3 regions of the Nonlabens agnitus genome follow, and region 3 is predicted to be linked to each of the others. Evidence: riboswitches for the same ligand, from Rfam matches in the RefSeq annotation. Region 3 holds a riboswitch; each other region holds the start of a gene.
The links. A riboswitch is a leader RNA that binds a small molecule or an ion and turns the genes downstream of it on or off. The one in region 3 is predicted to bind S-adenosylmethionine.
Positions count from the first base shown of each region.

Region 1: it holds a riboswitch for S-adenosylmethionine, as region 3 does, so the genes downstream of both, BST86_RS09795 (homocysteine S-methyltransferase family protein) here and BST86_RS04995 (Na+/H+ antiporter NhaC family protein) in region 3, are expected to answer to the same signal.
Region 2: it holds a riboswitch for S-adenosylmethionine, as region 3 does, so the genes downstream of both, BST86_RS09850 (O-acetylhomoserine aminocarboxypropyltransferase/cysteine synthase family protein) here and BST86_RS04995 (Na+/H+ antiporter NhaC family protein) in region 3, are expected to answer to the same signal.

Region 1 is NZ_MQUC01000003.1:2,118,091-2,128,648, forward strand. Features, by position in the region: gene BST86_RS09765 (tRNA pseudouridine synthase A) at 1-291, shown strand, start outside; gene BST86_RS09770 (DUF2911 domain-containing protein) at 341-946, shown strand; gene BST86_RS09775 (head GIN domain-containing protein) at 964-1,863, opposite strand; gene BST86_RS09780 (acyloxyacyl hydrolase) at 1,860-2,996, opposite strand; gene metF (methylenetetrahydrofolate reductase [NAD(P)H]) at 3,012-3,965, opposite strand; gene BST86_RS09790 (vitamin B12 dependent-methionine synthase activation domain-containing protein) at 3,981-7,082, opposite strand; gene BST86_RS09795 (homocysteine S-methyltransferase family protein) at 7,075-8,097, opposite strand; SAM riboswitch class I at 8,243-8,347, opposite strand; gene BST86_RS09800 (2Fe-2S iron-sulfur cluster-binding protein) at 8,542-8,862, opposite strand; gene BST86_RS09805 (NAD(P)/FAD-dependent oxidoreductase) at 8,855-9,931, opposite strand; gene BST86_RS09810 (sulfate adenylyltransferase subunit 1) at 10,091-10,558, opposite strand, start outside.
Region 2 is NZ_MQUC01000003.1:2,133,726-2,144,283, reverse strand. Features, by position in the region: gene BST86_RS09885 (NADP-dependent glyceraldehyde-3-phosphate dehydrogenase) at 1-600, shown strand, start outside; gene BST86_RS09880 (hypothetical protein) at 664-1,185, shown strand; gene leuB (3-isopropylmalate dehydrogenase) at 1,282-2,400, opposite strand; gene leuD (3-isopropylmalate dehydratase small subunit) at 2,495-3,085, opposite strand; gene leuC (3-isopropylmalate dehydratase large subunit) at 3,085-4,467, opposite strand; gene BST86_RS09860 (2-isopropylmalate synthase) at 4,560-5,735, opposite strand; gene BST86_RS09855 (hypothetical protein) at 5,885-7,429, shown strand; SAM riboswitch class I at 7,533-7,652, shown strand; gene BST86_RS09850 (O-acetylhomoserine aminocarboxypropyltransferase/cysteine synthase family protein) at 7,782-9,074, shown strand; gene BST86_RS09845 (alpha/beta fold hydrolase) at 9,075-10,058, shown strand; gene BST86_RS09840 (homoserine dehydrogenase family protein) at 10,098-10,558, shown strand, end outside.
Region 3 is NZ_MQUC01000003.1:1,077,072-1,087,629, forward strand. Features, by position in the region: gene BST86_RS04970 (OmpA family protein) at 1-1,025, opposite strand, end outside; gene BST86_RS04975 (PorP/SprF family type IX secretion system membrane protein) at 1,043-1,993, opposite strand; gene BST86_RS04980 (Ig-like domain-containing protein) at 2,014-6,165, opposite strand; gene BST86_RS04985 (DUF4251 domain-containing protein) at 6,603-7,181, shown strand; gene BST86_RS04990 (hypothetical protein) at 7,262-8,131, opposite strand; SAM-I-IV-variant riboswitch at 8,351-8,447, shown strand; gene BST86_RS04995 (Na+/H+ antiporter NhaC family protein) at 8,492-9,802, shown strand; gene BST86_RS05000 (thiamine phosphate synthase) at 9,894-10,529, shown strand.

The sequences.
Region 1 (10,558 bases), 1.0 Mb from region 3:
CCTACTACGGGAACCACTACGACCAGCGTGGTAGAAAGCTGTTATATCGAAGAAAACAATCTCTTTACAGCAAACTTTTTCCCTGAGGAGAGTTTCTGCTTTCGCGTAGGCGGTAAAGGTTTCAAACGCCACCAGGTGCGACTCATGATGGGAGCACTTTTTGATCTGGGAATGGGAAAAATGAGTTGGACCGAATTTGAGCAAACGCTCGATGGCTCCAATCAGATTCATTTATCGCACATTGCTCCCAGCAGCGGGCTGATACTTTTTAGAACGGAATTAACACAGTAAGAGCGCTTACCGCTTATTATTGTACCAACAAATAATTTATCACAACATCATGAAAAACATACTTTTAGCCGCAGCTGCCATGGCGATCACTTTTACAGCAACCGCTCAGGAATTTGCTGAATTGGACAAGAGCCCGATGGATGCCGCTTATTATCCAGCACAAGCTACAAAGCGCGCTTTCGCGAAAACGGACGAGCAAAAAGCAGCCCTGCAACCACAAATCAGAGTGCTGTACAGCAGACCTAGTCTTAACGGTCGTAACGTATTCACGGCAACTGACGAGAAAGGTTCTGGTATAACAAAATATGGATCCAAATGGAGACTAGGCGCTAACGAGAGTACTGAGATCATGCTGATGCAGAATGCCGTAATCGGAGGAAAAAACCTTATGGCAGGCCGTTACACTGTGGTTGTGGTACCTCAAGAAAATGAGTGGACCGTACACATCAATAGTGAGAATGACGGTTGGGGAAACTTCAGCCATAAAAACGATATGGATATCGTGACCACAACCATTCCCGTAACTACAGATTCAGAAAGTCTCGAGAATTTGAGTATTGCCTTGTATTCTCCTAACAACGACAATGTTGTACATATGAAAATGGGTTGGGGAACTTATAGAGCTGAGTTGCCTATTACGATCGAACAATGGTAACTTAAGTACCTAATACTTTACTCATTCAAGTAAATTATCCTTCCACGCCAAGTCACATCAACGTTGACCGTTGTAGGTCTGGTTTTTAATATCACATCGCCGTAGCCATTGATGGTACCGGCGATGTTTTGTTTTACGTCCATGCGCCATTCTGAAGTTCCTCTATGGAAAATCCGGGCGTTTTGAATTTCTAAGTCTTCAGCATAGATTCTGCCATCGCCTTCTAGGAAGGTGATATCTGCATTTTCAACGGTGCCGCTTAGATAGAAATAACTCAAGTTGTTGGAAACGATCGTGAGATTTTGCGTGTCGAGTTCCAGACGCATGTCGCCATCTGTATTATAAAAATCTTCCTCAACGCTGGCGTCTTCAGAAAGCAATGTTAGGTTGGGATAATTGAGAACGCCTTCACTTTTAATGTCCTCGCCGGTACTGGTTCTGATTTCGGTAAGATTAGGTGATGTTATTTCAATTTGAGTGATCCCATAATCTCTGATCACATTACAACCGTTGTTATTGACAATTTGCAGCTGCCCGTCAATCACCTTGACATCTATGTCATTGAATAGGTTTTCGCCGGTAGTCACCACTACTCTTTGAACAGGACCTTGTTTGAAGGTGGCGCCCATGCGCTCAAAAATGACCACCTTGTCAAAAGGCTCTACTTCTACTTCAAAACTTTGAATGTCGCCAGCGGTTTGAGTGCAATTAAGGCCTTCTTCTGAATCGCAAGAGAGTGTGGTCACGATTAATACTGCAAGTAGCGATAGAATAGAAAGTTTTTCTAATGGCTTTATAAAATTCCAAATTCCAAATTCCAAATTCCAAAAATCAATACGGAATTCTGAATTCTTGATTCTTGATTCTTGACGGCTTGAACTCCCAACTCCTAAATCTGAACTCCTAACTTCCTTCATAACTCTGCTTTAGAATTAAAGACTTCTTTGAATCTATAGCCTATTCCTAGGCTCACGCCTTCTGCTTTGGCGCCGTGTGCTTTTACAGTGACGCTGGCAAATATGTTGTCTGTCAACCTTCTTTGTAATCCCAATCGGTTATAAAATTTGGATTCAAACTCGATAGGCTGGTACACATAATACCCAAATTGCGATAACACACTCGTTTTTCCTAAATGCAACTCGTGACCTATAAAAAGTCCCACTCGTTTATGATCTTCATCTCCGGTGATGCCGTTTTCTGGAAAACTATTGGCTTGATAATCTCGGAATTCTCTAAGAAACTCGGCTACAAATAATTCCACACCAGCATGCAAACTGCTTTTGATATTGATGCGCTTATCAGCATACACCGAGAAATCATAAAACGGATGCTGACCACTACCGCGGTAATCGCTCTCGTTAAAACCTAGTCGAGCCATGGCGTTGATGCCAATAGGCTCTGTATAACCACGTTTTTCCCAGATCTTATATTCTGGAATCTCGTCACGATTCAAGGTGTAATTGATACCTGCGTTAAAAAACCAGGTGTTGGTAGAATTGTTGGGCGCACGCACATTAGCATTAGAATAATGTATAATACTCACACCAGCATGAAAACCTAGACCTTTGTAGATGTTCTCCTTTCTATAGTTTGCCACCAGATAAGTAGAACTGGTGATGGTCGTTCCGTAAGCATTGTTCTGCGGATTTGTCTCCACATCAAATGGTTTAGTCATGTAGGCCAGTCCTTGACCAACCCTAAACTGCAAATTCCTGTTGAAGAAGTGAAAATTGTAATGCGCATAGGCGCTATAGGCCTCGCCCAGGTTATAATTTTTCATGTCCTGATAGGCAGCGCTGAAACCCCAATCTGGAAAACCGTAGCGCGATTCCCATTCTTCTTCTCCAAAGGTCTTGCGATTGTAACTAAGCAAAACACCTTTGGGATGCTCTGTAATGAGGTGGGAAATATCTGGATTGTGCTGCAGGATGGTCCCATGCATCAAGGATACGTCTAGGGTCGCAATCTTAGGAAATTGTTCTTGGGATTGTGCTGTTATCGCTTTCGCGAAAGCGAGAAAAACCACAAGAATTATAAAACGGTTCGTCATTAGGGCGAAACTACATTAAAAAATAGCTTTGGCAATGTCGTAAATATTATCGCTTTTTCCCATGCTGTAAAAATGCAGCACCGGTACATCGTGCGCCATTAACTCGCGGCACTGCTCGATGCAAAACTCCACGCCTACCTGACGTACGTCTTTATTTGTCTTACAGTTTTCTACCGCATCTACTAAATCTTGCGGTATGTCCAGATGGAACGTTTTAGGAAGCAATTGTAAGTGTGCCTTAGTCGCGATAGGCTTGATTCCTGGGATGATAGGTATGGTTATGCCTATGTCGCGAGCCGCTTTGACAAAATCAAAATATTTCTGGTTGTCAAAGAACATCTGGGTCACTACGTAATGTGCACCGGCTTCCACTTTATCCTTCAAGCGCTTTAAATCGGTTTTCATGCTGGGTGATTCCTCATGCTTTTCTGGATAACCAGCCACACCTATGCAAAAATCCACATCACAGGAAATTTCAATAACATCATGCAAGTAGTGTCCTTTATTCAAATCATTGATTTGCTTCACCAGATCGATGGCATATTTATGACCACCATCTGTACTCTCAAAGCGCTTTTCTTCCTTACGGGCATCGCCGCGCAGCGCCATGACATTATCAATCTCTAGATATTGACAGTCTACTAGAAGATATTCTGTTTCCTGCTGGGTAAAACCACCACAAAGCAAATGTGGCACGGTATCCACGTCATATTTATTCTGTATCGCAGCACAAATTCCCAACGTTCCAGGTCGCATTCTGGTGAGTTTTTTCTCCAGCAAACCGCCTTTTTTCTCTATGTAGATAAACTCTTCTCGAGAGGTTGTCACGTCTATAAATGGCGGCTTGAATTCCATCAAGGGATCGATATTGTTGTAGAGTTCTTGTATCGACTTGCCCTTTACTGGTGGTATGATCTCAAAGCTAAACAGCGCTTGATCTGCTTGCTTGATATGGTCGGTAATCTTCATGTAGTCCTTTGTGTATTAATCCGCAATATTTGGGTTGAGCCATTTTTCTGCTTTGGCAAGAGAGATTCCTTTCCGCTCTGCATAATCCTTTACTTGGTCATCTTTGATCTTGCCTAATCCAAAATAGCGTGATTCTGGATGCGCGATGTAGTATCCAGAAACGCTTGCTGCCGGCCACATGGCAAGACTTTCTGTAAGCGTTACTCCTATTTTTTCTTCCACTTGCAATAATTCCCAGATCGTTTCTTTTTCTAAGTGGTCTGGACAAGCTGGATAACCTGGCGCAGGTCGTATGCCTTTGTAGGCTTCTTTGATCAAGTCATTGTTTTCCAACTGCTCGTCGCTGGCATAACCCCAGAATTCCTTACGTATTTTTAGGTGCAGATATTCGGCTAGCGCTTCGGCGAGTCGGTCAGCAAGGGCCTTGAGCATGATGGAATTATAGTCGTCATGATCTTTTTCAAATTGTTTTGCTCGTTCTGGAACGCCAAAACCTGTTGTCACACAAAAAGCCCCAATGTAATCCTGTGTTCCAGAAGCTGCCGGTGCGATAAAGTCAGATAGTGCTATTTGAGGCTTTCCAACCGCTTTTTTGGACTGCTGGCGTAAGGTTCTAAAAATATATTCAGCATCTGTTCCATGTACCTCAATATCATCCTGATCGTTGGAATTTGCTGGGAACAAACCGTAGAGCGCTTTGGCATCCAGCCATTTCTCATCAATGATCTGCTTCAACATTTCCTGTGCATCTGCGAACAAATCTGTAGCCTGCTCGCCCACGATTTCATCTTTCAAAATATCTGGATAACGACCGTGCAAATCCCAACTGCGGAAGAAGGGCGACCAGTCGATATATTCTGAAATTTCTTTGAGGTCCAAGTTTGTCAATTCGTGAACACCCAATTTGTTAGGCTTTACAGCCTGATAGGTATCCCAATCTGTGGTCCATTTATTTTTTCTGGCTTGTTCGATGGTTAGAAAATCTTTCTTTTTGGCTCTACCTAGAAACTCATCACGCAGTTTTGAATACTCCTCTTTTTTCGCTTTCGCGAAAGCGAAATAATCTTCGTCCTTATCGCCTGTCAATTCTCCAGCGACCGTTACCGCGCGGCTGGCATCGTTGACGTGAACGATCGTGCCATCATATTCTGGGGCAATTTTTACAGCGGTATGGGCTCTTGAAGTAGTCGCGCCACCTATCATGAGTGGCACATTGAAGTTGCGGCGCTTCATTTCTTTGGCGATATAGACCATCTCGTCCAGTGATGGAGTTATCAAACCACTCAGGCCGATGATATCGACTTGATGCTCGATCGCAGCATCCAGAATTTTCTCTGGCGGCACCATCACACCAAGATCAATAATCTCATAATTATTGCAGGCCAAAACTACCGAAACAATGTTCTTACCTATGTCGTGTACGTCGCCTTTTACGGTGGCCATTAATACCTTTGGGGCGCTAGCCCCTAAATCCCCAAAGGGGACTTTTTTGAGTTCGTTTTGAACTTCGTTCAAAACGGACTCAATGTTGTTGAGTACTTGTTCGTTTTTGAATCTGATCACTTTGAAGCCATGATCTTCCAACCATTCTGTTCTTTCTTGATCTTTTTCTTGTTGTTCGTAGTTTTCGTGGTAGCCTCCATCAATTTCTATGATTAGATTTTTCTTTAAGCAAACAAAATCGGCAATATACATACCTATAATATGCTCACGTCGGAACTTGTATCCCTCCAATTTTTTATTGCTCAAGGCTTCCCACATTTTAGCTTCAGCAGGAGTTGGATTTTTTCGCTTTTCTTTTACCCTTTTTCGCAACAAGTCGTAGGCGATTGGGTTGGCAGTACGCCAACTGGTAAAAGTCCCCTTTGGGGATTTAGGGGCTTGGAGTCTGAGTTTCTCTTTCTCTGCTTCAATATAGGGTAACAGATATGCCACGGCCTTTTTCATGACTCGAGCACTTTTCACCACTTGTGGCAAGAACATTTTACCCGAACCAAACAGATCACCCACGACATTCATACCTGTCATTAAATGACCTTCAATCACCTCGATGGGCGCGCTTGAGGCTTTTCGCGCTTCTTCTACATCTTCAATGATAAAAGCGTCCACTCCTTTTACTAAAGCTCTTGTGATTCTATCCTGTAATGGTAACTCTCGCCAGCTATTGTCAATGGTACTCGTGCGTGTGGTTTGCGTAACGTTTTCTGCATAATCCAGTAAACGCTCTGTAGCGTCATCACGGCGGTTGAGCAATACATCTTCTACATGATCGAGTAGCTCTTTATCAATATCATCATAGACTTCTAGCAATGCAGGATTCACGATTCCCATATTCATACCAGCCTTGATCGCATGGTACAAAAAGGCGCTGTGCATGGCTTCCCGCACTTTATCATTCCCACGAAAGCTAAAACTCACATTACTCACGCCACCACTAACACTAGCATATGGCAAGTTTTCACGCACCCATCGGGTCCCTTCAATAAAGTCCAAGGCATTAAGTTTATGCTCGTCCATTCCCGTAGCCACCGGAAAAATATTAAGGTCAAAGATGATGTCTTCTGGAGCGAACTTGACTTCATTAACCAAAATATCATAGCTGCGCTTGGCAATCTCGATGCGGCGTTCATAGGTGTCTGCTTGACCTACTTCATCAAAGGCCATGACAATCACGGCAGCGCCATAACGCTTGATAGCCTTGGCATGTTTTATAAATTCTTCTTCGCCTTCTTTTAAGCTTATAGAATTGACAACGCATTTGCCTTGTACCACTTGCAATCCAGCCTCAATAATTTCCCATTTGGAACTATCGATCATGATAGGCACTCTGGAAATATCAGGTTCTGCAGCGATCAGGTTGAGAAACTTGACCATGGCGGCTTTACCATCGATCAGGCCGTCGTCCATATTGATGTCAATGATCTGGGCACCGTTATCCACCTGGTCGCGAGCAACATCCAGCGCTTCATCAAACTTCTCTTCCTTAATAAGACGTAAGAATTTTTTGGAACCAGCAACATTGGTGCGCTCACCCACATTGACAAAGTTGCTTTCTGGAGTAATAACTAACGGCTCAAGGCCGCTTAGTTTTAGTGGTCTAAATTCTTTCTTATCCATGCGCCAAAGTTTGTAGGGATGGAATAATTCTAGGCTGATATTCGGCAGCTATTTTTGCAATAGCGGCAATGTGTTCTGGTGTGGTACCACAACAACCACCTATGATATTGACCAAAGATTTGTCGAGATATTCTCTAATTTGTGAAGCCATCTGTTCTGGCGACTCATCATATTCTCCAAAGGCGTTAGGCAATCCCGCATTGGGATATGCACTTATTCCATAATTGGACTTACTAGCTACAGTCTCTAAATAAGGTGTGAGTTGTTTGGCACCTAAGGCGCAATTGAAACCAAAAGACAACAGCGGTATATGCTCAATCGAAATCATAAAAGCCTCGGCTGTCTGACCACTTAAGGTTCTTCCAGAGGCATCTGTAATTGTGCCGCTTACCATGACTGGTATATCAAGATTAAGTTCTTCTTTCAATTCTTCAATGGCAAAAAGAGCAGCTTTAGCATTGAGTGTGTCAAAAACAGTTTCTACCAACAAAATATCCACGCCACCTTTGATCAATCCAGCTGCTTGTTGTTTGTAAGCTTTTCGTAACTCTTCAAATGTTATAGCGCGATAACCAGGATCGCTCACATCTGGCGACATGCTGGCGGTTTTGTTGGTCGGACCTATAGCGCCTGCAACAAACCTAGGTTTGTGTGGTTCTTTTGCTGTGAAATCGTCGGCTACTTTGCGGGCAATTCGAGCACTTTCAACGTTTAATTCATCCACCAAAAATTCCATGTGATAATCTGCCATGGCGATCGTAGTTGCACTAAACGTATTGGTCTCTACGATATCTGCTCCAGCCGCAAAGTATTGGGCATGGACACCAGCAATGGCCTCTGGCTGAGTGATGGACAGCAAATCATTGTTTCCTTTCACATCAGATGCGTAGTCTGCAAAGCGCTCGCCTCTAAAGTCTTCTTCTGTGAATTTATGCCGTTGCAACATGGTTCCCATGGCACCATCCAGTACGAGGATGCGTTCTTGCAATGCCTTATATAATGTCGTATTCTTCAATCTTTGTGTTTATGTGATCATGCTCACCTGCATTAAGTTTGATCCATAGCATGAGCTACAGATAAACTTGATGTTTGAGTTGGATATCGCTTTCGCGAAAGCGAAAACAAATCAAATATTAAAGAAAGATGTGCGGATAATTTGCTCGTTATCTTTCCACGCAATCGCATGGTAGAATGAGGCACCTTCTACAATCGTAGGGTTGCCAAGGTCTCAACGGGTCTAATCCCTGAACCTTTCTTTATAACTCAAAATGCAATGAACTAGTACAAATATGGGCTTTGGAAAATCAAAAACAAAATTAAAGTGAAAAATAAAATTGATTTTGTCTATAGTTTAGACTTCGACCTTGTGGCACCAGCCATTTTTTAAACTAGAGTGCCTCTTTTTTAAACTTTTCTGAAACGAATTGATTTCGACAGGCTCAGCCTGACGTAAAATTCACTATTCTTCAGGAGCCAATTCAATCACCAATCCTTCTAAATTTTCCGTAATCGGGATCTGGCAGCCTAGTCGGGAATTCTCTTTGACGTTTTGGGCTTCCCAAAGCATGGCTTCTTCATCATCATTGCGCTCACCTAAATCGTGATCACTGATGATGTAGCACTGACAGGTGGCGCACATGGCCATACCGCCGCAAACGGCTTGCACGGGTAAATCATAAGCCTTGCAGACTTCCATGACGTTCATGTTCATGTCTGTAGGCGCATCGACCTCGTGGCGCTGGCCATCGCGATCGATGATGGTCATTTTGATATCAGACATTCTGCTTATTGCCTATTTTTTTAACGACTGCTTTTTCGGCTTCCTTACGTGAACCATCGAATCCATCAATACCACCAACGGTTGTGTATTTCATCACATACCGTTTGTCTGGAAAGATGCGTTGATAAGCACTCTGACACATCAAAGTGGCCTCGTGAAAACCACAAAGGATCAATTTCAATTTACCAGGATAGGTGTTCACATCGCCTATGGCATAGATGCCTGGAATGTTGGTTTGGTAATCTAAAGTGTTGTCCACTTTAATAGCATTCTTTTCTATTTCCAGACCCCAATCTGCTATTGGGCCTAGTTTAGGCGCCAAACCAAATAACGGTATAAAAGCATCGCATTCGATTACTTCCATTCGTTTTGCCTCGTCGTTGTGTTGTAGGAGCACCGATTCCACTTTTCCATCGCCGTTGATATCTAAGATTTCCGCAGGTGTGACCAATCTTATTTTATCTTGTTGGACCAATTCCTCTACTTTCTCGACACTATCTAGCGCACCGCGGAATTCCTCTCGTCTATGAACCAGAGTTACTTCGCTAGCGACGTCTGCCAAAAATATAGACCAATCCAAAGCACTATCGCCACCACCGGCAATGACTACTTTTTTGTCGCGATAAACCTCAGGATCTTTGATCATATAAGCTAGACCGTTGTCCTCGTAATTTTCGATTCCATCAATGGCTGGTTTGCGAGGTTCAAACGATCCTAAACCACCAGCAATGGCGACTACTTTAGCATGGTGCTTAGTTCCTTTACTGGTCGTCACTATAAAGCTACCATCTTCTTGTTTTTCAATGGTTTCGGCGCGCTCTCCTAAGGTAAAACCAGGCTGGAACGGTTCGATTTGCTTCATGAGATTATCTACCAGATCACCAGCTAGAACTTCTGGAAAACCAGGAATATCATAGATGGGTTTTTTAGGGTACAATTCTGTACACTGACCACCAGGTTGGGCTAGTGCGTCTATGATATGACACTTCAGCTTTAACAATCCTGCTTCAAAAACCGCAAAAAGACCTGTAGGACCAGCGCCTATGATTAAAATATCTGTGGTAATCATCTCTTTCTCCATAGCAATAAATTTCCTTTTTAAGGAATTGCAAAGGTCGTTACCAAACGGCAGCTAAACAAGTGTTTATGATGATGGTTTTGACAGAGATAAGAATCAAGAAACAGGAAACAAGAGTTTGTAGTAATTGCTTAACTAAGACCTAATAAATCATTCGATGAACCCAACCGCAGCGGTATTTCTACTTTGTGGTTCGATCAAAATAAAACGACCTAATTCTTTAGATTGATCGTAGGTTATTGCTGGAATGGGTTTACTCAATTTAAGCTGAATCCTTGCAATGTCGTTGAGTTCCAGAAGCTCGACTTCCGTGATGTCCTGGCGGAAATCGGTAGACTTTTTGGAAAGGATGTGTTCCACACGACAAGTCATGCGCTGCGTTCCATATTGAAGATGGAATTTAGTGCGTGGACGTAATGGTGTGCTATCCATCCAGCAAATGGTCGCTTGAATGGTTTTGGTCAGCTCAAAATCTGCTGGCAATTGCGTCATTAAGACATCACCACGATCCACATTGACTTCATCTTTCAACGTCACACTGACTGAACTGCCTACTGGAGCCTCATCATAACTGTCGCCATTGAAATAAATACCATCAATCATACTTGTTTTCATTGA
Region 2 (10,558 bases), 1.1 Mb from region 3:
AAAGTAGATGCCTTGAAGTTTGGGAATCCATGGGAAAGTGGCGTCAAATTAACTCCTTTGCCAGAACCAGACAAGCCAGCTTACATACAAGAATTGATCGATGATGCGACAAACAAAGGAGCCAAAATCATTAATAAAAAAGGTGGACAAACCACCGAGAACTACATTTTCCCTGCCGTGCTATATCCAGTAACTAAGGACATGCGCGTTTTTCAAGAAGAGCAATTTGGGCCAGTGATTCCAGTAGTTTCATTCAAGGACATTGATGAGCCGTTGGATGATATGGCAGCTTCCAATTACGGGCAACAGGTCAGTTTATTTGGTCAGGACATTAAGACGCTAGCGCCATTGATTGATACATTGGTGAACCTAGTTTGCCGTGTGAATCTAAATAGTTCCTGCCAGCGTGGTCCAGATGTGTATCCATTTACTGGTAGAAAGGACAGTGCTGTGGCTACCTTGAGTGTTCACGATGCATTACGCTCGTTCTCGATTCGAACTTTTGTAGCTTCAAAGGATAATGAGGCCAACAATGCGATTCTACAGGAACTGCTGCAATCCAGAAGTTCTAATTTTGTGAGTACGGATTATATACTTTAAATATAACTAAACGATTAGTTTAACTAATTTTTTAGTTATATTTGAATTCATTACTATAAACGCATGAACTTAAATATCTCAATAAAACTGGCTTACATTTTTTTCTTTTCAATATTAATCATTGGATGTGGGGAAAAAAAGGCAAAGAATACTATTGAAAATGCAAAGGCAAATAAGATATCTGTATACAATTTTGATGACGAGCAACAATTAAACCAATATAGAAAGTTGAAATTAGATGAGACGCATCCAAATCTTCTAAATCCTGAAATTTCTAACTCTGATTATGATGATGTAAAAGCCGCCTGGGTTGATCTACATCAAAATATTGGTGATTTTATGGATGAAAATGACTTTCAATGGCAAACCACAGATAGTACTATTACAGTGGTACATAAATTCTACTTTGATTCAGAGGGTAATATTGAAAACTATTTTTTTAACGTTATCAACGAAAGCATAAGCTTTGAAAATAAAGAACAGTTTTCAAATTTGATTTCAAATTTTGCGATAATTAATAGTATCTCTTACCAAAGTGATGGAAAGTTTGCACAATGCGGTAAAACTAGGTATTTAAATTATTGAGAATTTGATAATAGTTCGCTTTCGCGAAAGCGAACTTTCCCCAAACAAAAAAAAGCGCCCCAAAAGGCGCTTTTCTCAATCATAGATCTAGGGACCTTAAATTATAGTGGATTGACCCAAGTGAATGTTGTTGAAGTTTGCATTGGTATCGTAGGGATGTGCAATAAAATCTGCTATGAAGTCACCTACTTTACTGGTGGTAATGTTGTTGTAGTTATCATTTAAATCTGGTGTTGTTATACCAAGTTCTAAAGATCGATCAACAGCCATTTTAATCAATTCAGCTTCGTTATGAAGATCAAAGTGTTCCAGCAACATCGCAGCGCTCAATATGGAAGCAATAGGGTTCGCGATGTTTTTTCCAGCACCTTCTGGATAGGAACCGTGAATAGGTTCAAACATGGCATACTTATCACCAACGGATGCGCTGGCCAAAAGGCCAATGGAACCGCCTATGACGCTCGCCTCGTCGCTAATGACATCACCAAAAAGGTTTTCAGTCAAAATCACATCAAACTGCGATGGATTCAAGATCATTTGCATCGCAGCATTGTCCACAAAAAGGAAATCCAGTTGTACGTCAGGATATTGGGTGGCTAGTTCTGTAACGACACGTCTCCATAGTCTTGATGTTTCCAGTACATTGGCTTTGTCTACTAACGTCACTTTATTGCGTCTGGATTGGGCCGCTTTAAAAGCTTGATGGGCAATACGTTCAATTTCTTCGCGAGAATAAGCGCACAAATCAGAGGCGTGATTACCGTCCTCGCTCAAATGCTTTTCGCCAAAATAAATGCCACCCGTCAACTCGCGGTAGATAGAGATGTCCGTGCCCGCGATAATGTCGCGTTTCAACGGTGATTTTTCTAGCAAAGCTTCATAAGCCTTTACAGGTCGCACGTTGGCATATAGGCCTAGTTCCTTGCGCAATTTGAGTAGGCCTTGTTCAGGTCGTACTTTGGCAGTAGGGTCGTAATCATACTTGGGATGACCTATGGCTCCAAATAGAATGGCGTCTGTAGATTTACAAAGATCCAAAGTTTTTTCAGGCAACGGATCGTTAAATTGATCGATGGCTGTAGCGCCTACAGCCGCGTTCTTGAACACAAACCGGTGGTCAAACTCGACCGCTATCGCTTTCAACACTTTTACAGCTTGAGCTGTAACCTCGGGTCCTATGCCGTCTCCCGATAAAACTGCAATATTTAATTTCATATAATCTTGTTGATAATGTATAATAAGCGTTTGATGCTCGCTAGGGCAATGACTTCAAAAATTCATTCAATAGTTATTAATGACCAATGACTCTTTAAAATGGTCTCTCTTTTTCAAATTGTTCGATCACCTCTTTTTTACTCAGTAAATAATCAATATCGTCATACCCATTAATCATACAGGTTTTTTTATAGGGATCGATATCAAAAAATTCTTGAAAGGAAGTTCCTTCTACACTTATGGTTTGCTTCTCTAGGTTTACTTGTAATAATGTTTCTGGATTTGCGGTGATGGTATCTAGCAGGACTTTTAAGAATTCTGGTGTTACCTGAATAGGCAACAAACCGTTATTAAGGGCATTACCTTTAAAAATATCTGCAAAATAGCTGGATACGATCACCTTGAAACCATAGTCAGTCAATGCCCATGCGGCATGTTCCCTACTAGAGCCACAACCGAAGTTATCTCCAGCTACTAAGATTTTTCCTTCGTACCTGTCATCGTTCAAGGCAAAATTCTCATTAATAGATCCGTCCTTTTTGAAACGCCAGTCTCTAAAAGCATTCTCACCAAATCCTTCACGATGGGTCGCTTTCAAAAAACGAGCAGGAATGATCTGGTCAGTATCAATATTTTCAATCTTAAGGGGTATCGCTCGAGAGGTAAGTGTTGCAAATTTCTCCATTAGTTCATCATCTTTGTAAAGTCCACAATCTTTCCTTCTACAGCCGTAGCAGCAGCTAACAATGGGCTAGCTAGAATCGTTCTACTACCTTGGCCTTGTCTTCCCTCAAAATTTCTATTGGAAGTACTTACACAATATTCACCTTGAGGTATTTTGTCATCATTCATGGCAAGGCAAGCGCTACAACCTGGCTGGCGCAGTTCAAAGCCTGCAGCATCAAAAATATCTTTCAAGCCTTCTTCAATGATCTGGGATTCGACCTGTTTGCTTCCAGGAACCAACCAAGCTGTTACATTGCTGGCTTTTTGTTTTCCCTTGATAAAACTTGCAGCTACCCTAAAGTCTTCTATTCTTGAATTGGTACAGCTACCTATAAAAACATAGTTAATGGGCTTGTTTATCAAAGACTCTCCTTTTTTGAAATCCATATATTCAAGGGATTTTTCAAAAGAAGTATCATCCGTATCTGGAATAGTTTCAGTGACTTTGATTCCCATTCCTGGATTGGTACCATAGGTCAACATAGGTTCTATGTCTGCCGCATCAAAGAAATATTCTTTATGAAAAACAGCATCATCATCAGTGGGAAGTGTTTTCCAATAAGCTACCTTTTTTTCAAACTCTTCTCCTTGTGGTGCAAATTTTCTTCCTTTCACATACTCAAAAGTCGTTTGGTCTGGAGCAATCATGCCGCCACGAGCACCCATTTCTATACTCATATTACAAACGGTCATGCGACCTTCCATGGACATATTTTTAAACACATCACCAGCATATTCACAGAAGTATCCGGTTCCTGCATTGGTGCCCAATTTTGAGATGATATAGAGAATAACATCCTTAGGCAAAACTCCTTTTTTAAGCTCACCGTTCACCGTAACGCGCAGGCTTTTTGGCTTGGTCAACAACAAACATTGACTGGCAAAAACTTGAGCTACCTGACTGGTTCCAATCCCAAAAGCTATACTGCCGAAGGCACCATGCGTTGAGGTATGTGAATCACCGCAAACGATCGTCATTCCTGGCTGGGTGATTCCCAGTTCTGGAGCCATAATATGAACGATTCCATTGTATTTATGGCCTAGTTCGTAAAGAGTGATATTGTTCTTTGCACAATTCTCTGTCAATTGTCTCAATTGGTTTCTGGACAGTTCATCCTTAACAGGTAAATGTTGGTTTTGGGTTGGTGTATTATGATCTGCCGTGGCGACGATTTGATCAGGTCTCGCTACAGGAATATTACGGGCTTCTAATTCATTAAAAGCTTGCGGACTGGTCACCTCGTGAATCAAGTGTTTGTCAATGTATAAAATCTGTGGTCCATTCTCGATGGCGTCCACCACATGGGTGTCCCAGACTTTATCAAATAATGTTTTTTTCATGAATGGTTTTATTCGTTTTCTTCTTTCCTAGCTATTCGGCAGGCAAGCGGGAAATTGATCAATAGATCTATATCAATACTTAATAGAAATAATTAAGCAGAAATAATCTCTCTATACAAGTGACTCTTCTCAATAATTTGATGGATGTCATCATCCTTAATTTCTTTCTTGCGATCTGCAAACTCCAAAAACTTGGAATACACCACATCCAGCTGCAGTTTTGTAAGCTCATAACCCACAATCTTAGCGCGGTAGGCTAGGGCAGCTCGTCCGGAACGTGCGGTGAGTACTATGGCAGATTCAGTTACACCTACATCCTTAGGATCGATGATCTCATAGGTTGCGCGATTTTTAATCACACCATCCTGATGTATTCCTGAACTGTGTGCAAAAGCATTGGCACCTACGATGGCTTTATTGGGTTGTGTGTAAATGCCCATGCTATCACTGACTAACTGGCTAATTCCAAACAGTTGTCGTGTGTCGATATTCGTATCTAGGTCTAGGTATGGATGCTGTTTAAGCACCATGACGACTTCTTCCAGCGCGGTGTTTCCAGCACGTTCGCCTATACCATTTATGGTGCACTCAATTTGTCTGGCACCATTTATCACACCTTCAATAGAGTTTGCCGTGGCAAGTCCCAAGTCATTGTGACAGTGAACGGAAAGGATGGCTTTGTCAATACCTTTGACGTTTTCCTTTAGATATTTGATCTTCGCTCCATACTCGCTAGGCAAGCAATAACCAGTTGTGTCTGGAATGTTGAGCACCGTTGCACCAGCCTTAATGGCGGCCTCGCAAACTCTGGCTAGATAATCATTATCGGTTCTTCCGGCATCTTCTGCATAGAATTCCACGTCTTCCACAAATGATTTGGCATAGCTTACGGCCTTAAAGGCGCGTTCAATAATCTGCTCTCTGGAAGCCTTGAACTTGTGTTTGATATGGGAATCTGACGTTCCAATTCCTGTATGGACCCTGGGTTTTACGGCATGCTTCAAAGCATCTGCTGCGACTGTGATGTCGTTTTCCACCGCTCGGGTAAGGCCGCAAACGGTAGCATTTTGAACCATTTTTGAAATCTCAACGACAGACTGGAAATCACCAGGACTTGATACTGGGAAACCAGCCTCGATCACGTCAACACCTAGACCGTCCAGTCGTTGTGCGATGCGTACTTTCTGGTCAGTATTGAGCTTGCAACCGGGAACTTGCTCGCCGTCTCTTAAAGTCGTATCAAAGATTTGAACGTTGTTTTTTGACATTTGGGCTACTTAAATATTACTATTGTTACACTAATGTATCTTTAGTGTTTCGCTTTCGCGAAAGCGAAACAACCCAACCTACGATGTTCAAACCACATCTAGGATGTCTAATTATCTGAAATACTGTAAGTTGAAATAGTAATTAATTGATGACAAAGGACCAAAAAGACCCTTTATTTGTACTGATTAAGTCTTTGACTAAGTCTGAAAAACGCCAATTCAAACTCTATGTAGGTAGATTGGGTGTGAATGCAGATTCAAAATTTTTGAATCTTTTCAACGTTTTGGACAAGGCAAATACGTACACTGAAAAGCTGATCTTAAGCTCTACCGACATCAATAAGAGGCAACTGGCAAACGTAAAAGCACACCTTTACAAACAAGTATTGATAAGCCTCAAGCTCAATCCAGCGCACCAAAACATACGATCACAAATTAGGGAACAGCTTGATTTTGCCTCTATACTTTATCACAAAGGCTTGTATAATCAAGGATTGAAAATTCTGGATAAAGCCAAGGAACTTGCTCTTAACAACGAAGAAAAAAACCTGGCCTATGAGATCGTCGAGTTAGAAAAGGTGATTGAATCACAGTATATCACTAGAAGCATTAGCAACCGTGCAGACCAGCTTTCCATACAGGCCAAAGAGTTGAGCACTGCCAATGTCCTTACCAGTAAATTGTCCAATCTTTCACTACAGCTTTATGGACTATTACTCAAAACAGGTTATGTCAAGGACGAGGAAGAAAGCCAGCAAATCACAGAATACTTCAATGCAAGATTGCCCAAGTACGACATCGCAGATTTAGGTTTTAGAGAAAAACTGTGGTTGTACAAGGCCTATTTATGGTACGGTTTTCTGATGCAGGATTTTTTGAGTTGCTATAAGTATGCGACAAAATGGGTCGAGCTGTTCTATGAGCATCCTAATATGATCCAGCTGAATCCTGTGTTTTTTCTAAAGGGAAACAATTATTTACTGGAGGCACTTTTCTTTTTAAGAAGAAAGGAAAAATTTGATAAAAGGCTTGCCATACTTGAAGAAACCGTCAACGACGGCAATTTCCCAGACAATGAAAATGTGGCTGCGCTCTCGTTCTTATACCTCAACTTGAATAAGGTAAATGCCTATTTTATTGACGGTAGTTTTAGTGATGGGTTATTCTTGATTCCTAAGATTGAAAAGGAATTAAAATCTTTCAAAAGCAAGATTGATGAACACCATCAAATGGTTTTCTATTACAAGTTTGCTAGTATGCATTTTGGTGCTGGGAACAATCTTGAAACCATTTATTACCTGGAGAAAATCATCAATAACAAATCATTGACCATGCGAGAAGACTTGTTGTGTTTTTCCAGAATCTTGAGTGTCATTGCACATTATGAAGCTGGTAAAGACGAACACCTCGAGGCAGATTTGAGGGAAACCTACAAGTTCCTGATCAAGATGAACGACTTGCATGAGGTGCAAAATGAGCTTATTAGATTTATACGGGATTTAGGCAATATTTATCCTCAAGATTTGAAATCTGCGTTTAAAAAGCTGTTGGAAAAACTTAAAGTTTATGAAGATCACCCATTTGAGCGCCGTGCTTTTTTGTACCTCGACATTATTTCCTGGCTGGAAAGTAAAATTTCAAATATGACTGTAGGTCAAGTTATTAGGGGTAAATTTTCACAAGAAAAAGGATAGTATTTTTATTACCCTAGTAATTTAGTAGGTAAATAATCTGTTAAAAATTTGGATTAACCATTTTATTTATTGAATCTTTACATTCACGTTCATAACCATACTGAAATTATCAAGAAAGGACGAGGGAACAGACCCATCGACTCCTTAGCAACCCTTCATTTATGTGATCCATAAGTGATGAAGGTGCTAATTTCTGCTCGCATCTCGCGAGACAAGATGATACACATGTAAGTAGGTTACACTACCACAAGTTTCTTTTTTGATTTTTCCTTATTGCGCAAGCGATAGGGCAAATTCGTATTTCTATTGGTTCTGGGCATTAATCTAATTTCTAATTTAAAAAAGAAACAAAATGTCAGATCAAAAATTTTCAACCCAAGCATTACACACCGGTCACGATGTAACAAAGAATGGAGGTACACGAGCAGTGCCATTGTATCAATCCACTGCTTATGTATTCAATAACAGCGATCACGCTGCAAACCTTTTTTCATTGTCAGAACCAGGCTGGATCTACACCAGGCTCAATAACCCAACCGTTGATGTGCTGGAACAACGCCTCGCTGCACTTGAAGGTGGCATCGCCGCAGTTGCTACAGCTTCTGGAACGGCTGCGATCTCTACTACCTTATTGACACTGCTTAGAGCTGGTGATCATATCGTTGCGAGTAATTCGCTTTATGGCGGCACCTACAATTTGCTTTCGGTTACCTTACCACGCCTGGGAATCACAACCACATTTGTGAATCCTAATGATGACGATGCTTTCGCGAAAGCGAGACAAGAAAACACACGCGCCATTTTTGTAGAATCTCTAGGAAATCCTAAACTGGATGTACTCGATCTTAAAAAAATAAGCGCTCAGGCCAAAGATGCCAAAGTCCCATTAATCGTGGACAATACTGTCGCAACGCCTTACTTGTTAAATCCAATTGAGCATGGTGCCAATATCGTTATTCACTCCTTGACAAAGTACATCAATGGTAACGGTACGGCTCTAGGTGGTATCATCATTGACGCAGGAACCTTTGACTGGACTAACGGTAAATTCCCAGAATTTACAGAGCCGTCTGCAGGTTATCACGGACTCGTTTATAGCGAGGCTCTAGAAGCTGCGGCGTTTATCGCCAAGGTAAGAATAGAAGGCCTGCGCGATCTAGGTGGCGCTATTTCACCATTCAATGCATGGCAAATCATCCAAGGATTGGAAACCTTGCAACTGCGTATCAAGCAACATAGTCAAAACGCTCTTGAACTGGCTACCTGGCTTAAAGAGCAAGACGATGTGGCATGGGTAAATTATCCAGGACTCGAGTCCAGCGATTACTACGATCTTGCTCAAGAATACTTGCCAAAAGGTCAAAGTGGTATCGTTACATTTGGTGTTAAAGGTGGCTATGAAAATGCCAAGAAAGTGGTGGATAGCGCCAAGGTATTCTCGTTACTAGCCAACATAGGAGATACAAAATCTCTCATCATTCACCCGGCAAGTACTACTCACCAGCAACTTAAAGATGAAGATCAATTGAGCACTGGTGTGACTAAGGACTTGATCAGATTGTCTGTAGGACTTGAGGATCTTGAAGATTTGAAGTCTGATTTGCTTAACGCTTTCAAGAGCATCAAATCCACGGTGACGGCCTAGATGTCAAAAAAGCTTCAATACATATCTATTCCAGACCTAAAGCTTAGGTCAGGTAAAGTCCAGGATATTAGTGTTTCGTACCAGGTTTTTGGGCGTGAGTTGCATACCGCGCCCATTATTCTGGTCAATCACGCCTTGACGGGAAACTCCAGTATTGATCAATGGTGGGAACCTCTGGTGGGCGCTGGAAAGGTGCTGGACACAGACCGTTTCACATTGCTGGCTTTTGATATCCCTGGTAATGGTTATGATGGTGATGTGGATCGATTGATCTATAACTATCAAGAATGGTGTCTGGCAGATGTAGGTCTCGCTTTCGCGAAAGCGATACAAAGCTTAAAAATCCATACCATCGACATAGGTATAGGTGGCAGTATAGGCGGCGCCTTGTTGTGGGAAATGATCGCCATTGAACCAAAGTTATTTAGAACCATCATACCTATTGCCGCAGACTGGAAGGCAACTGATTGGCTCGTGGCTTGTTGCCACGTACAGGATTCCATTCTCAATACATCCAGTGCACCGCTGGAAGTCGCCAGACAGCATGCTATGACTTTTTATAGATCGCCGCAAGGATTGACCAGTAAATTTCACCGTGAAAAAGTGGCGGGCTCATTTGCAGTGAACAACTGGTTGGATTATCATGGAAAAGCCTTGGATCAAAGATTTAGCTTACCCGCATATCGATTATTGAATCACCTTCTAGCCAGCACAGATGCTGCTGCTTGTTACGATAATTCCATTGAAGAAATGGTAGGACGATCCACCACATCTATTGAATTGATTGCCGTAGACAGCGATGGGTTTTTTGTAGCACAGGAAGATCGCGATACGTATGCATTACTCAAGGAGTCTCACGAAATAAAATACCACGAGATTCAAAGCTTGCACGGTCACGATGCCTTTTTGATGGAACACGACCAGGTCAAATTTATAGTTTCCAAAATCCTGAGGCACCATTTAAAGGAAGTCGATGCCACCTAGGGCATGATTTTCATTGGGAAACCAATAAATAACATCAACATGAAAACAATACACCTCTATATTTTCGGCTTAGGAAATGTGGGCAGTAAGCTCATACAACAAGTTCTTGAAAGCCATGAATTTTTTAAAAAACAACAGCACCTAAACTTGCGCATTGTAGGTCTGGCCAATTCACGCAGGGTTTACACCACATCAAAAGGCATTACTGCAGATTGGAAAAATGAATTTTCAAAGCATTCTCAGGTTAGGGAAGAGAAAAGCTTCTACGAATTCTCTGAAGACTATCAGGTTCCTAAAATAGCTATAGACGCTACTGCCAGTAAAGAACTTTCTAAATTTTATCCAGAGATTGCAGGACAAGGGTTTCACATAGTCACCGCTAATAAGATTGCCAATACCTTATCACAGGAGTTTTATGACCAATTGCGTGCGATATTGAACAGTCAAAACCTAAAATTTGAATATGAAACCAATGTAGGTGCAGGGTTACCTATCGTTCA
Region 3 (10,558 bases):
AATCCAGGTTTACCATTGGTCGCATAATACAAAGTATTAGTGCCACTGATGTATGGAAATTGATCCAAGTGTTGGGTATTGATATCCTCGCCCAAATTGACCGGTTCGCCATAGGTTCCATTACCAAGAATGTCCACTTTGTAAATATCAAACTCTCCATAACCACCAGGCATATTGCTGGAATAGTATAAGGTAGAGCCGTCTTTGCTCAAAGAAGGATGTTGATTGCTATAGGTCTCATCGTTAAATGGCAGCGAAGTGATATTGGTCCATTGACCGTCAACCAGTTCTGCTCTGAAAATCTGCATATTGGAAACAGGCATACCGTCTACCTTGACGCGTTCCTCATTATTTCTATTGAAATACATTACCGTACCAGCTTGGTTAAATACAGCATTGCTTTCATGTAAATCTGTGTTGACGGCCTCAAAAGCTTCAACAGATTTCAAGGAGCCGTTGCGATCTAAAGTTGCCGTGTATAAATCCAAATAAGGCAATCCGTTCCAGGCATAAATGGGACGTTCTTTATTTCTAGAAGACGCAAAGACTACTTTATCATTACCCATAAAAGACATTCCAAAATCGCTATTGGAACCATTATTTGCCATAGGCCTAACATTGAAGGTGTGCGGTGTGCTTAACTCAAGATCTTTAAGGAATTCTCTGGTATTCCAAGATTGGCCTTGATAATAAAGCATATAGCTATCTGCCTTGTCATAATCCTTGATCGCCATGAGTGACTGTGCATATCTATAAATACGATCGTAGTCTTCTATAACGCCACCTTTATCTTCTACTTTGGAATAAGTAAAAGCTGCTTTATCCATGTCACCAACATAGTAATAACAATCCCCTAATTTTTTAAGTACCTCAGTGGTTGGCTTTAGGTTTTCGTAATTTTTGATGGCTTCAACATAGGCTTGATTTTTATAAAGCCTATTGGTTTGTTTCAAGCTCAGCTCTTGTGCTTGGGCGCAAAATGAGGTGCATAGCCCCATGAGCAGAATTGTAATTCGTAATCTCATAATGTCTCGGTGTCTTATTAAAAGAATCTTGGGGAACGGTCAAAACCTCTGTCCCAAACTTTTGATTGTATATTAAAGAGTAGCATGATCTCGTGGGAACCCGTATTGTAATTCCCTAGATTGTTTACAGTATAATCATAGGCATAACCAACTCTCAAGTTAGGCGCTATTCTATAATTGACCAGTCCAGAAACCGCATCTCCAAATCTATAGGCTACACCAGCTTCAAATTTTTCATTAAACAACACATTTGCCGTCAGGTCTAGTGTTAACGGTGCTCCTTTTACACCTCGTAGTAAGAAGGCTGGTTTCAGTTTTATTTCGTCATTGAGGTCCATCACGTAACCACTGGTCAAGAATAAATGAATATCCTGAACTCCTGTTGACTGTACACCATTATCATTTTCTAGGTGAGTAGTGGTCAATAAATTTGGAGCCGATAATCCTGCATAAAATCTATCGGTGTAATAGAAAGCTCCAGCACCAACATTAGGGAATGTCTGATTGATGTTATCTCTAAAGGCAATATCAGTATCCGTACCACCAGATTGTAGGGTAAATCCATCAAAATTTGCATCAAATAATGTCACTCCAGCTTTTAAACCAAGAGATAATTTTCCTTGCTCAGAAACAGGTAGTATGTATGCAAAGTCTGCATAAATATTATTCTCAGTAACTACGTTACCAATATCATCATTGGTAAAGGATAAGCCCAGTTCTATGCGGTCATTTACTGGATAATGAACAAAAAAGGAAGCCGTTTTAGGCGCTCCTTCAATGCCTGCCCATTGAGATCTGTACAAAGCTCCCAAATTGATCTCCTGCTGGTTGCCAGTGGCATAAGCAGGATTTATGATCTTTTGATTGTACATGTATTGCGTGAACTGTGGATCCTGTTGTGCAGTGGCCTTACAAAGCATACCTAAGGTAAAAGCTAGGAACAGACCGATTGTATAGTTGTTTTTCATGTGTGTCATCTTTCTGGCTTCTATCTACTTATGTATAATCTCCCTTGTCTAGGTTTAGTGCTACCGTCATTGAATTTCAAGATGTAGAAATAAACACCTACCGGCAATTGACCATTGCTAAATAAGGCATCTTGATTAGAGGTACCATCAAATCTTGGTGTGCTATCCACACCTTTATAGACCAGTATTCCGTTTCTGTTATAAATCTCCATTTCGAAGTTTGGATACAAGAATCCAAGATTATCAATATCAAAAGTATCATTGACGCCATCATTGTTAGGAGAGAAGCCATCAGGTACAACGACATCGCCACACGCGGTAAGATCTGGAGTAACGGCTAGTCGTACACTGCTCTCACAAGCAGAAGCAGGATCAACAATCACCGCATAATAAGTCGTATCTCGCGACAATAAGGTGGATAAGGATAACGGTGACGTGCCGTTTGCATCTGCATACCATTGGATGTTGTTTGCAGCAGCATCATATTCATTGATGTTGCGTGTCAAGTCCAACAACGTCGGATTGTCATTTACACAAAATGAGCCACCATCTGCAGTCAGTGTTGGAGTAGGAGCATCATTTACAACGGCACTTACTTGTACTCGTTGATCTGATTCACAACCAGTATTACTGGTTTGAGTAGCAAAATAAGTCGCACCATCTACAAGTAACGTATCATCGGTCAACGGTGTGGTGGCATCTGCAGAATCGTACCAAGTGATTGTTTCGCCGGTAACCGCTGCATCTAGATCCATTACCATAGGCATCTCGCTAGCACAAAATGTCAAACTCGCTGATGTCACCGTTGGAGGCGCTGTTTCTTCAATCATGACGTCCACCTGCGATACGGCATCCGTACTACATGGAGACGTAGCCGCAACAGTGTACGTATAAATTCCAGCCGTATCAACGGCTGGGTCAAATATATTTCCACCGCTGGCCAATTGTGGAGACCAAACGCCATTGGTGTCCGGCGAGCCACCTAGACTAGCAGTCAAATCAAATGGTGCATCAATTTTACAAATCATGATGGTGGAACTGGTGCCCGCATCTGGAGCAGCGGTTACCGTAACTTCTACTGTTGCGCTGGATGTGTTACAACCATTCATAACGGTATAGGTGTAGGTGCCAGTTGGGTCAACGGCTGGGTCAAAAACACCGGTGTTACTGGTTAAGGCAGGTGACCAAGTTCCGCCAGCATCTGCGGCGCCCAATAGACTAAATAAATCTACTGGTGCATTATCAGAACAAAAATCGATGCTGGTACTCGTTCCTGCACTAACTGGATTTTGAACCGTTACTGTTGTAAGTGTGGAACTGTCACCACATGGGGCTGTACCGGTAATGGTGTACTCAAAAGTGTAGGTTCCAGGAGCGACGGCGCTAGCGTCAAAAGTAGAGCCAGTTAAAGCTCCAGATCCATCCGTATCCACCCAAATTCCTCCAGCATCCTGAGTGCCATCTAATGCTGTAAATAGATCTACAGCGCTGTTATCGCTACATATCGTTATAGGTGCAGCAACTCCTGTATCGGGAGTTTGATTGATGGTAACGGTCACTGCAGTAGCAACAGATGATTCACAATTGGTTACTGCATCTGTCTGGGTAGCGTAGTAGTCTTCACCATCCTGCAAGGCATCTGTTGAAGCAAGCAAATTGGTCAATTCGGCATCGCTGTACCATTGAATCGTAGTACCTGTGGCGCTTAGGTCGGCTACGGTGGCTTGATCACAAAACTCTTGTGTAGTTGGAGCCACAGGCGCTGCAATATCATTAATAGTGACCGTAATGGTTTCAGAATCGTCAACACAACTTCCTATACCTATAACCGTGTAGGTAAAATTATAGGAACCTTGTGATAAGGCGCTCAAGTCAAGGATATTATTAGTTAAAGCACCAGTGGCATCATCATCATTCCAGCTTCCATTGGTGTCATTATCTGCTAACTGATTGAAGAGATCCAACTGCTGACCAGCAGTAACATCTTCCAAACAAATCTCAAAGTCAGTTCCTGTACCAGCTTCTGGCGCATCAGTAACCGTAACGGTAACTGTGGACGTTTCCGTACAACTAGCATCAGTTATGGTATAAGTAAAACTATAGGACCCAACCGCTAATAGTGTCAAGTCTACGTTATTGCCATTAAGTGCTCCAGTCGCATCATCATCTGACCAATCGCCACCAGCATCTTCACCAGTTAATTGATCGAATAAATCAAGCGGAGAGACTGCAGCTGCGTCTGTTTCACAAACTTCAAATGGAGTAGGAGTTCCTGCTTCAGGCAGCTCTGTGATGATCACGGTGACTGTTACATCGTCATCCGTACAGTTACTAATGGCTGGTACGGTATAGGTAAAGTCAAAACTACCGGTTCCCAGAGTGGTTAAATCAATGGGGTTGGTTACTGCCGTACCACTTGAATTGGATCCTGCAAACCAAGTACCATTCGTGTCTTGCGTGCCATCCAATAATGAGAACAGATCAAACGGCGAACTTCCTGCAGCCGCGTCTTCACAAACCTCAAATGGAGTTCCTATATAGTTACCAGATTCTGGTGCTGGTTGGATAACGATGCTAATCGATTCACTATCGGTACAAGAACCATTGTCGATAGTATAGGTAAACACATAAGGGCTTCCTTCCACAGTAAAGCCAGTGATATCGATACTGTTGGTTACCGTTGTGTTTGAAGCATCAGTCCAGGTTCCGTTGTTGTTATCTTGAGAACCGTCTAAAGCATCAAATAAATTAAAAGGGGAATTCTGGTCGATCTCGTTCTCACAAATTTCTGTAGGGACAGCAGTTCCTGCATTGGGATCTTCCAAAATAATTACCTGAACCGTCGTGTTATCTTCAGGACAAGGATTGGGATCCAAATTCTGACTGTACGTAAAATTATAGGTGCCAACTGCCAAGGTTGTAAAATCAAAATTAGAGGAGACCGTTGGATCAGAGCTGGTCGTTCCTTGGGTCCATGTACCACCTGCATCTTCATCATCAATCAATTGGAATAAATCATAGGCCGTCGGCGCCTGTGACTCACAAAAAGTCAACGGACTCAAGTCAGAAGCCACACCAGAAGATAAAATTTCATTAACGACGATGGTAATAGTCGCTGTTTGATCTGGACATGGATCTGTACCAGGAACCGTGTACACATAGTTATACGATCCAGGCGTCAATGCACTAATATTAGTGGTTCCCGTATTACCATTAGTAATCGTTGTCGGGCCTTCCCAAGTACCTGTGGTATCTGGATTCCCTGTTAATAACGGAAAAAGATCAAAATCATCTTGAGGTAGGTTATCGATACAATATTGCTGGGTCGTTCCTACACCCGGAACAGGTGGCTCTGCAATGCGCACGGTAACTGCCACAGCTTCACTCTCACAAAAGAAATTGTCTGCTTGTACGTAGTAGGTTTCTCCATCCACCAACAAAGTAGTAGGAGACAAGGATGGTGGGATTGGACTGTTACCACTATCCACCTCACTATACCAGTTGAAATTATTGGTCGTTCCTGGATCAAGGTCTGCTACAGTTGGTGCCGTATCAGAACAAAAATCCTGAGTGGTTGGTGGACTAGGAGCAGCTGGTGAATCAAAGACGGCGATACTACCAGATTCTATCTGGCTTCTACAGCCTGCATTGTCCACAAAAACGATGAAGTAATTTGCACTTCTTGGTAAGGCTTCCGTTGGCTGACGTCGATTTGTAAGGGCAAAATCTGAATAGATTTCTACAGAACCTCCAGTTGGGACGTTGGGAGCAAGTGCCTGATTGATATAGGATTGAATGGTAGGATTCTCGTTATCACAGAAAATCGCTTCTAGACTTTGGCCGCTGGGATCTACCGTAAAATCTACGACCAGTTCCTCACGAGTACCACAATTTCCTGTGGTGTCACCCGCATAATAAGTGCCTTGTCGCACGAGTTGGGATGGTGGTATAGGCGATCCACCAGTAGGATTAGCATACCATCTTATAGGATTGGCACCAGGATTGGCAAATGCATTTAAATCTTGAAAAGTCAGTCCAGGGGCATCACAGATCACTTGAGGTGAAGCGGTCACCGTTGGACACTGTGCCTGTGCGTTTAGCATGGGCAGGAACAGCAGCAGGAACAACAGCCATGGTGTTGGCAGTAAGTTACTTACGTAGTTTTTTTTCATAAAATAGCTTCCTATATAAATTAATTACGACTTGAATAAGGGGAATTGGTGTGATATGGGTTGATTGGTTTAAGAGGCTAAATATAGAAGAACCATGGATATAGACCACTTTAATCTGATAAATATTACGATTGTCGTTAAATTTCATCGACGAACGGTTAAAAATCTTAAAATATCATAATATTAATTTGAGACATATAATTAGTATATAGGTAAAAGATAGTTACGCTTTCGCGAAAGCGAACTCCATATTTATCACACTATAAAAATGAAGTTTTGATCGTTTTTCCATGTTTTGAGTTAGTGTTTTAAAAGGGTAGAAGGTCTTGATCTGAAAACACACGTGACAGATTGCCTGAAGCCAATAGCTTTTTTAATAGGATTTTACCAAGAAGCTTGGCATTATTATGGTAGCTTAACTTTCAAATATCTTTGTTATGAAAATGTATCGTCCTATATATAGTAAATGTGTGTTGTTACTTATCGCTATTTTGAGCATTACTGCCTGCAGCGTTCAAAAAACGGGAAGCCCAGCAGAATTTGAGGCGTTGACCAATAAAGTGGTTAATGGTGATACGTTGCGCATTGAGATGGATGCGGCTTATCCCTTGAATACGTATGCATCCCAACAAGTGATTCAACAATTGATGCGTAATACGGGAGATACTGCCAATAGAATTGACCTTACGGGCGACGGGCATTTTCTAGAAATTCATCCAGACATGGTGAAAGCCAATTTACCGTTTTTTGGAGAGCGTCGTCAAGGTGCTGGATATAACAATCCGCAGGACAGTGGTATCAATTTTGAACAGGCGCCAGAGGATTATCTCTACACGGTAGATAATGAGGCATACAAATACGAGATTGAATTTGATGCCAATGACAAAACCGAAAATTATGACGTGGACGTGGTTGTATTTGCCAATGGTAAAGCAACGGTTTACGTAAGAAGCACCACCAGAACGGTCATGCAATATCAAGGAAGAGTGGTATCTACGAACGATTCCAAGGAGTAATCAAAAAGAGAACAAGTCTACTTAGTTCTCAAAAATTCTATTTGACATAATATACATTATGGTTCAAATATCAAATTCTTTTAATCATCACAAATCGCATAAAATAAACTGCCCGGATTCATAACTATAGTATTTACAGGCATCATCTTAGGCGTAATTCTAATAAATGGTACTAAATCTTGATCTGTAGGATTTTCAGCATATGGGAACTGCTCATGATTTGAATCCAGAACTTCTGGAAATATCTCATTCTTGAAATACTGTTCAAAGAATTCAAGATCTTCCGTATTGATGTCTTTATACTCAGAACGCTTTTGTATGCCGCCTTGATCTTCCATAAACAATTGACCATCCATAAACCTTACTTGAGAGGTTCCACCTTGAGAATAACTTTCAGGTAAACCTGTGAGCAAAAACTCATTATACGAGGCGTTTGGTTTAAAACTAAAAATATAGTTCTTAGAGTTTGTGATTTCGCCTTCTGCATATTTTCTCAAATCCTGCTGATAGATTTCTATTTGTTCAATGGAATTGCGCTGCGAGTAGATATATGGATACGTAAAGCAATTGGCGGCTTCATTAAATATAGCTGTAAAGGCCTCATTTACAGAACTATTAAAACGTATCGCAAAACCTCTATTGGCATCAAGTCCAACACGAACTTTAACCGAATCCTGAATACTCGAATTATAGCGAGCGTACAGCACCACTTTAGGTTCCTTATGATAGGTGAATAGATAATGGTCTTCTACTTTTTGCCAAGTTCCTTTGAGCACACCTCCAAAAAATGCGATAGCAAAATGATGATCTGGTGAGATAATTACATGAGAATCTCCATGTGGATCATTACTAGAAATATGATATGCTCCAGAAATATCCTCAACAGACTGCTGTGCAACACCTAAGGCCATCCCACTAAAAACAAATAGTATTGACAAAACCTTTTTCATAGGTATGCATTTTTTCTAAAATAAAGATAATCTAATCTGCCGCTATAAAAATCTCCTGCGGTGACCACTACTCTACTATTTATACGATCATTGTTATTCCTTACCAGAGGCGTCATTGGACTAGATTACCAAGCAAGGTCTGCTCCTCATAATTCTTAACATATTATATGGTTCTCAAAGCTTCATTTTAAAATGTTATGGTTTAGTTTTGCCGCCGCAAATAATTATCAAGAATCTCATTAGGGAGATAGCAACCTGCAATAACGAGCAAGGTGCTAAATGGATAAGCCAAGTTTTTGGAAAAAATGTTAACTCATACTTCTATTGCTGGTCGCTGTTTCCCTTATCTCAAATTAAGATATGGATCATAAAACCGTGATTACCCCTAAATTTTCAGCGCTTATACCGCTTTTTGTCTTCGTCCTTACTTTTCTAGGCGTTGGTATTATTCAAAATGACTTTTACGCATTACCAGCACCTATAGCTGTTATTGCGGGAATCATCGTGGCATTCCTGATGTTCAGACAAACGATCGAATCCAAAATCCAAACCCTATTAAAAGGTTGTGGTGACGATAAGATCTTGACCATGTGTTTGATTTATCTCTTGGCCGGTGCTTTTGCTGCCATCACTAACGCGACTGGTAGCGTGGATGCTATAGTCAATTTGGGTCTGGACTTTATTGCAGTGCAATACATCTACGTGGGCATCTTTGTTATCGCCGCATTCCTATCGGTTTCTACGGGAACTTCTGTAGGTGCGATTGTCGCACTGGCGCCTATTGTGGTGGGCTTTGCCGATAAAAGCAGCGCAGACCTAGCCATTTTGTGTGGTGCCTTGTTGGGCGGTAGTATGTTTGGTGATAATCTCTCGGTCATATCAGATACCACGATCGCTGCGACCCAATCTTTAGGTTGTAAGATGAGTGATAAATTCAAGGAGAACATCAAGATCGCGCTTCCAGCTGCTTTGGTCACCATTGCCATTTTGATCTTTCAAGGGTTGGACCTAGAGTCTGGCAATGCAGAGACGATCATTTATGATTACTCGGTGATTAAAATTTTGCCTTACCTTCTTGTAATTGGACTTTCTGTATTGGGTGTTAATGTGTTTATCACGCTACTTTTGGGTTGCATCAGTGCTGCCATTTTAGGGATTGCTTACGGTGATTTCACCTTATTGGAATCTACCAAAATCGCCTATGAAGGCTTCACCAGCATGACCGAGATCTTCTTACTGTCCTTACTTACCGGTGGTCTAGCTGCACTCGTAGCCAGAAATGGTGGTATTGATTTTATCCTGATCAAAATCAAAAAGCTGATTTCCAGCAAGAAATCAGCGCAATTGGGTATTGCTTCACTGGTCAGCACCGTGAATCTAGCCATCGCAAACAATACGGTTTCCATCATTATCACAGGTCCCATTGCCAAAACCATTAATGATGAGTACCATCTGGACAACAAGAAAACAGCGTCGATTCTGGATATTTTTGCCTGTATTTTTCAGGGATTGTTGCCGTATGGCGCACAGGTCTTGATGATCTTGAGTTTGTCTAACGAACAAATCAATTATCTGGATTTGGTTTCTAACACGTGGTACCTCTTGTTACTGTTGATGACGACCATAGCATTCATTGTATTCAATACACCTAAAACGATAAGAGTTCCATAAATAAGAACGCCTGGCATATTAGGTACCTTTGCTTCCACTCCAGTTGTAAGTCCAATAACCTGAGTGCTGTCAGCAAATTCGATTAAAATTTATGATTCCAAAACTTCATTACATATCAAACGCCAAAACGCCTCAACTTCATCTAGACAACATTCAGAAAGCTTGCAGTGCTGGAATCGAATTGGTACAACTGGACATGAAGCACATCAAGAAACCAGCGCTTTTACAGTTGGCTAAAGATGTTCAGGCGATTACTTCGCATTTTCAGACCAGACTCATCATCACGAGCCATTACAAGATTGCCGAAACCATTAAAGCAGACGGCGTATTCCTGGAAAAAACCGACGCTTCTCCTACTCTAATGAGAGAACATTTGTTCCCATGGCAAAGCATTGGTGCTAGCGCACACACCTTGCAGGATTGTCAGGACTTGATTAAAAAAGAAGTGGATTATATCGCCTTGGGACCTTTTCAAACGGCTAAGGAAGATAAAACGAATGCCTTAGGGATACATGGTTATACCGCTATTGCGGAAGCCTTACCAACCGAAACACCATTACTAGGTTTTGGCAACATTACTACAAACGATGTCAAGAACATATTGGACACCGGAATCTCTGGAATCATCGTATCTCAAGAAATCAACACCGATTTCAATTTGATCAAAACCTATCACCAATTACTGAAAGCTTCTTCTACTCAAGAGATCAGGCATAGGTTTGAATGATTCGTTTAATAAAATGATGTTTTATACAT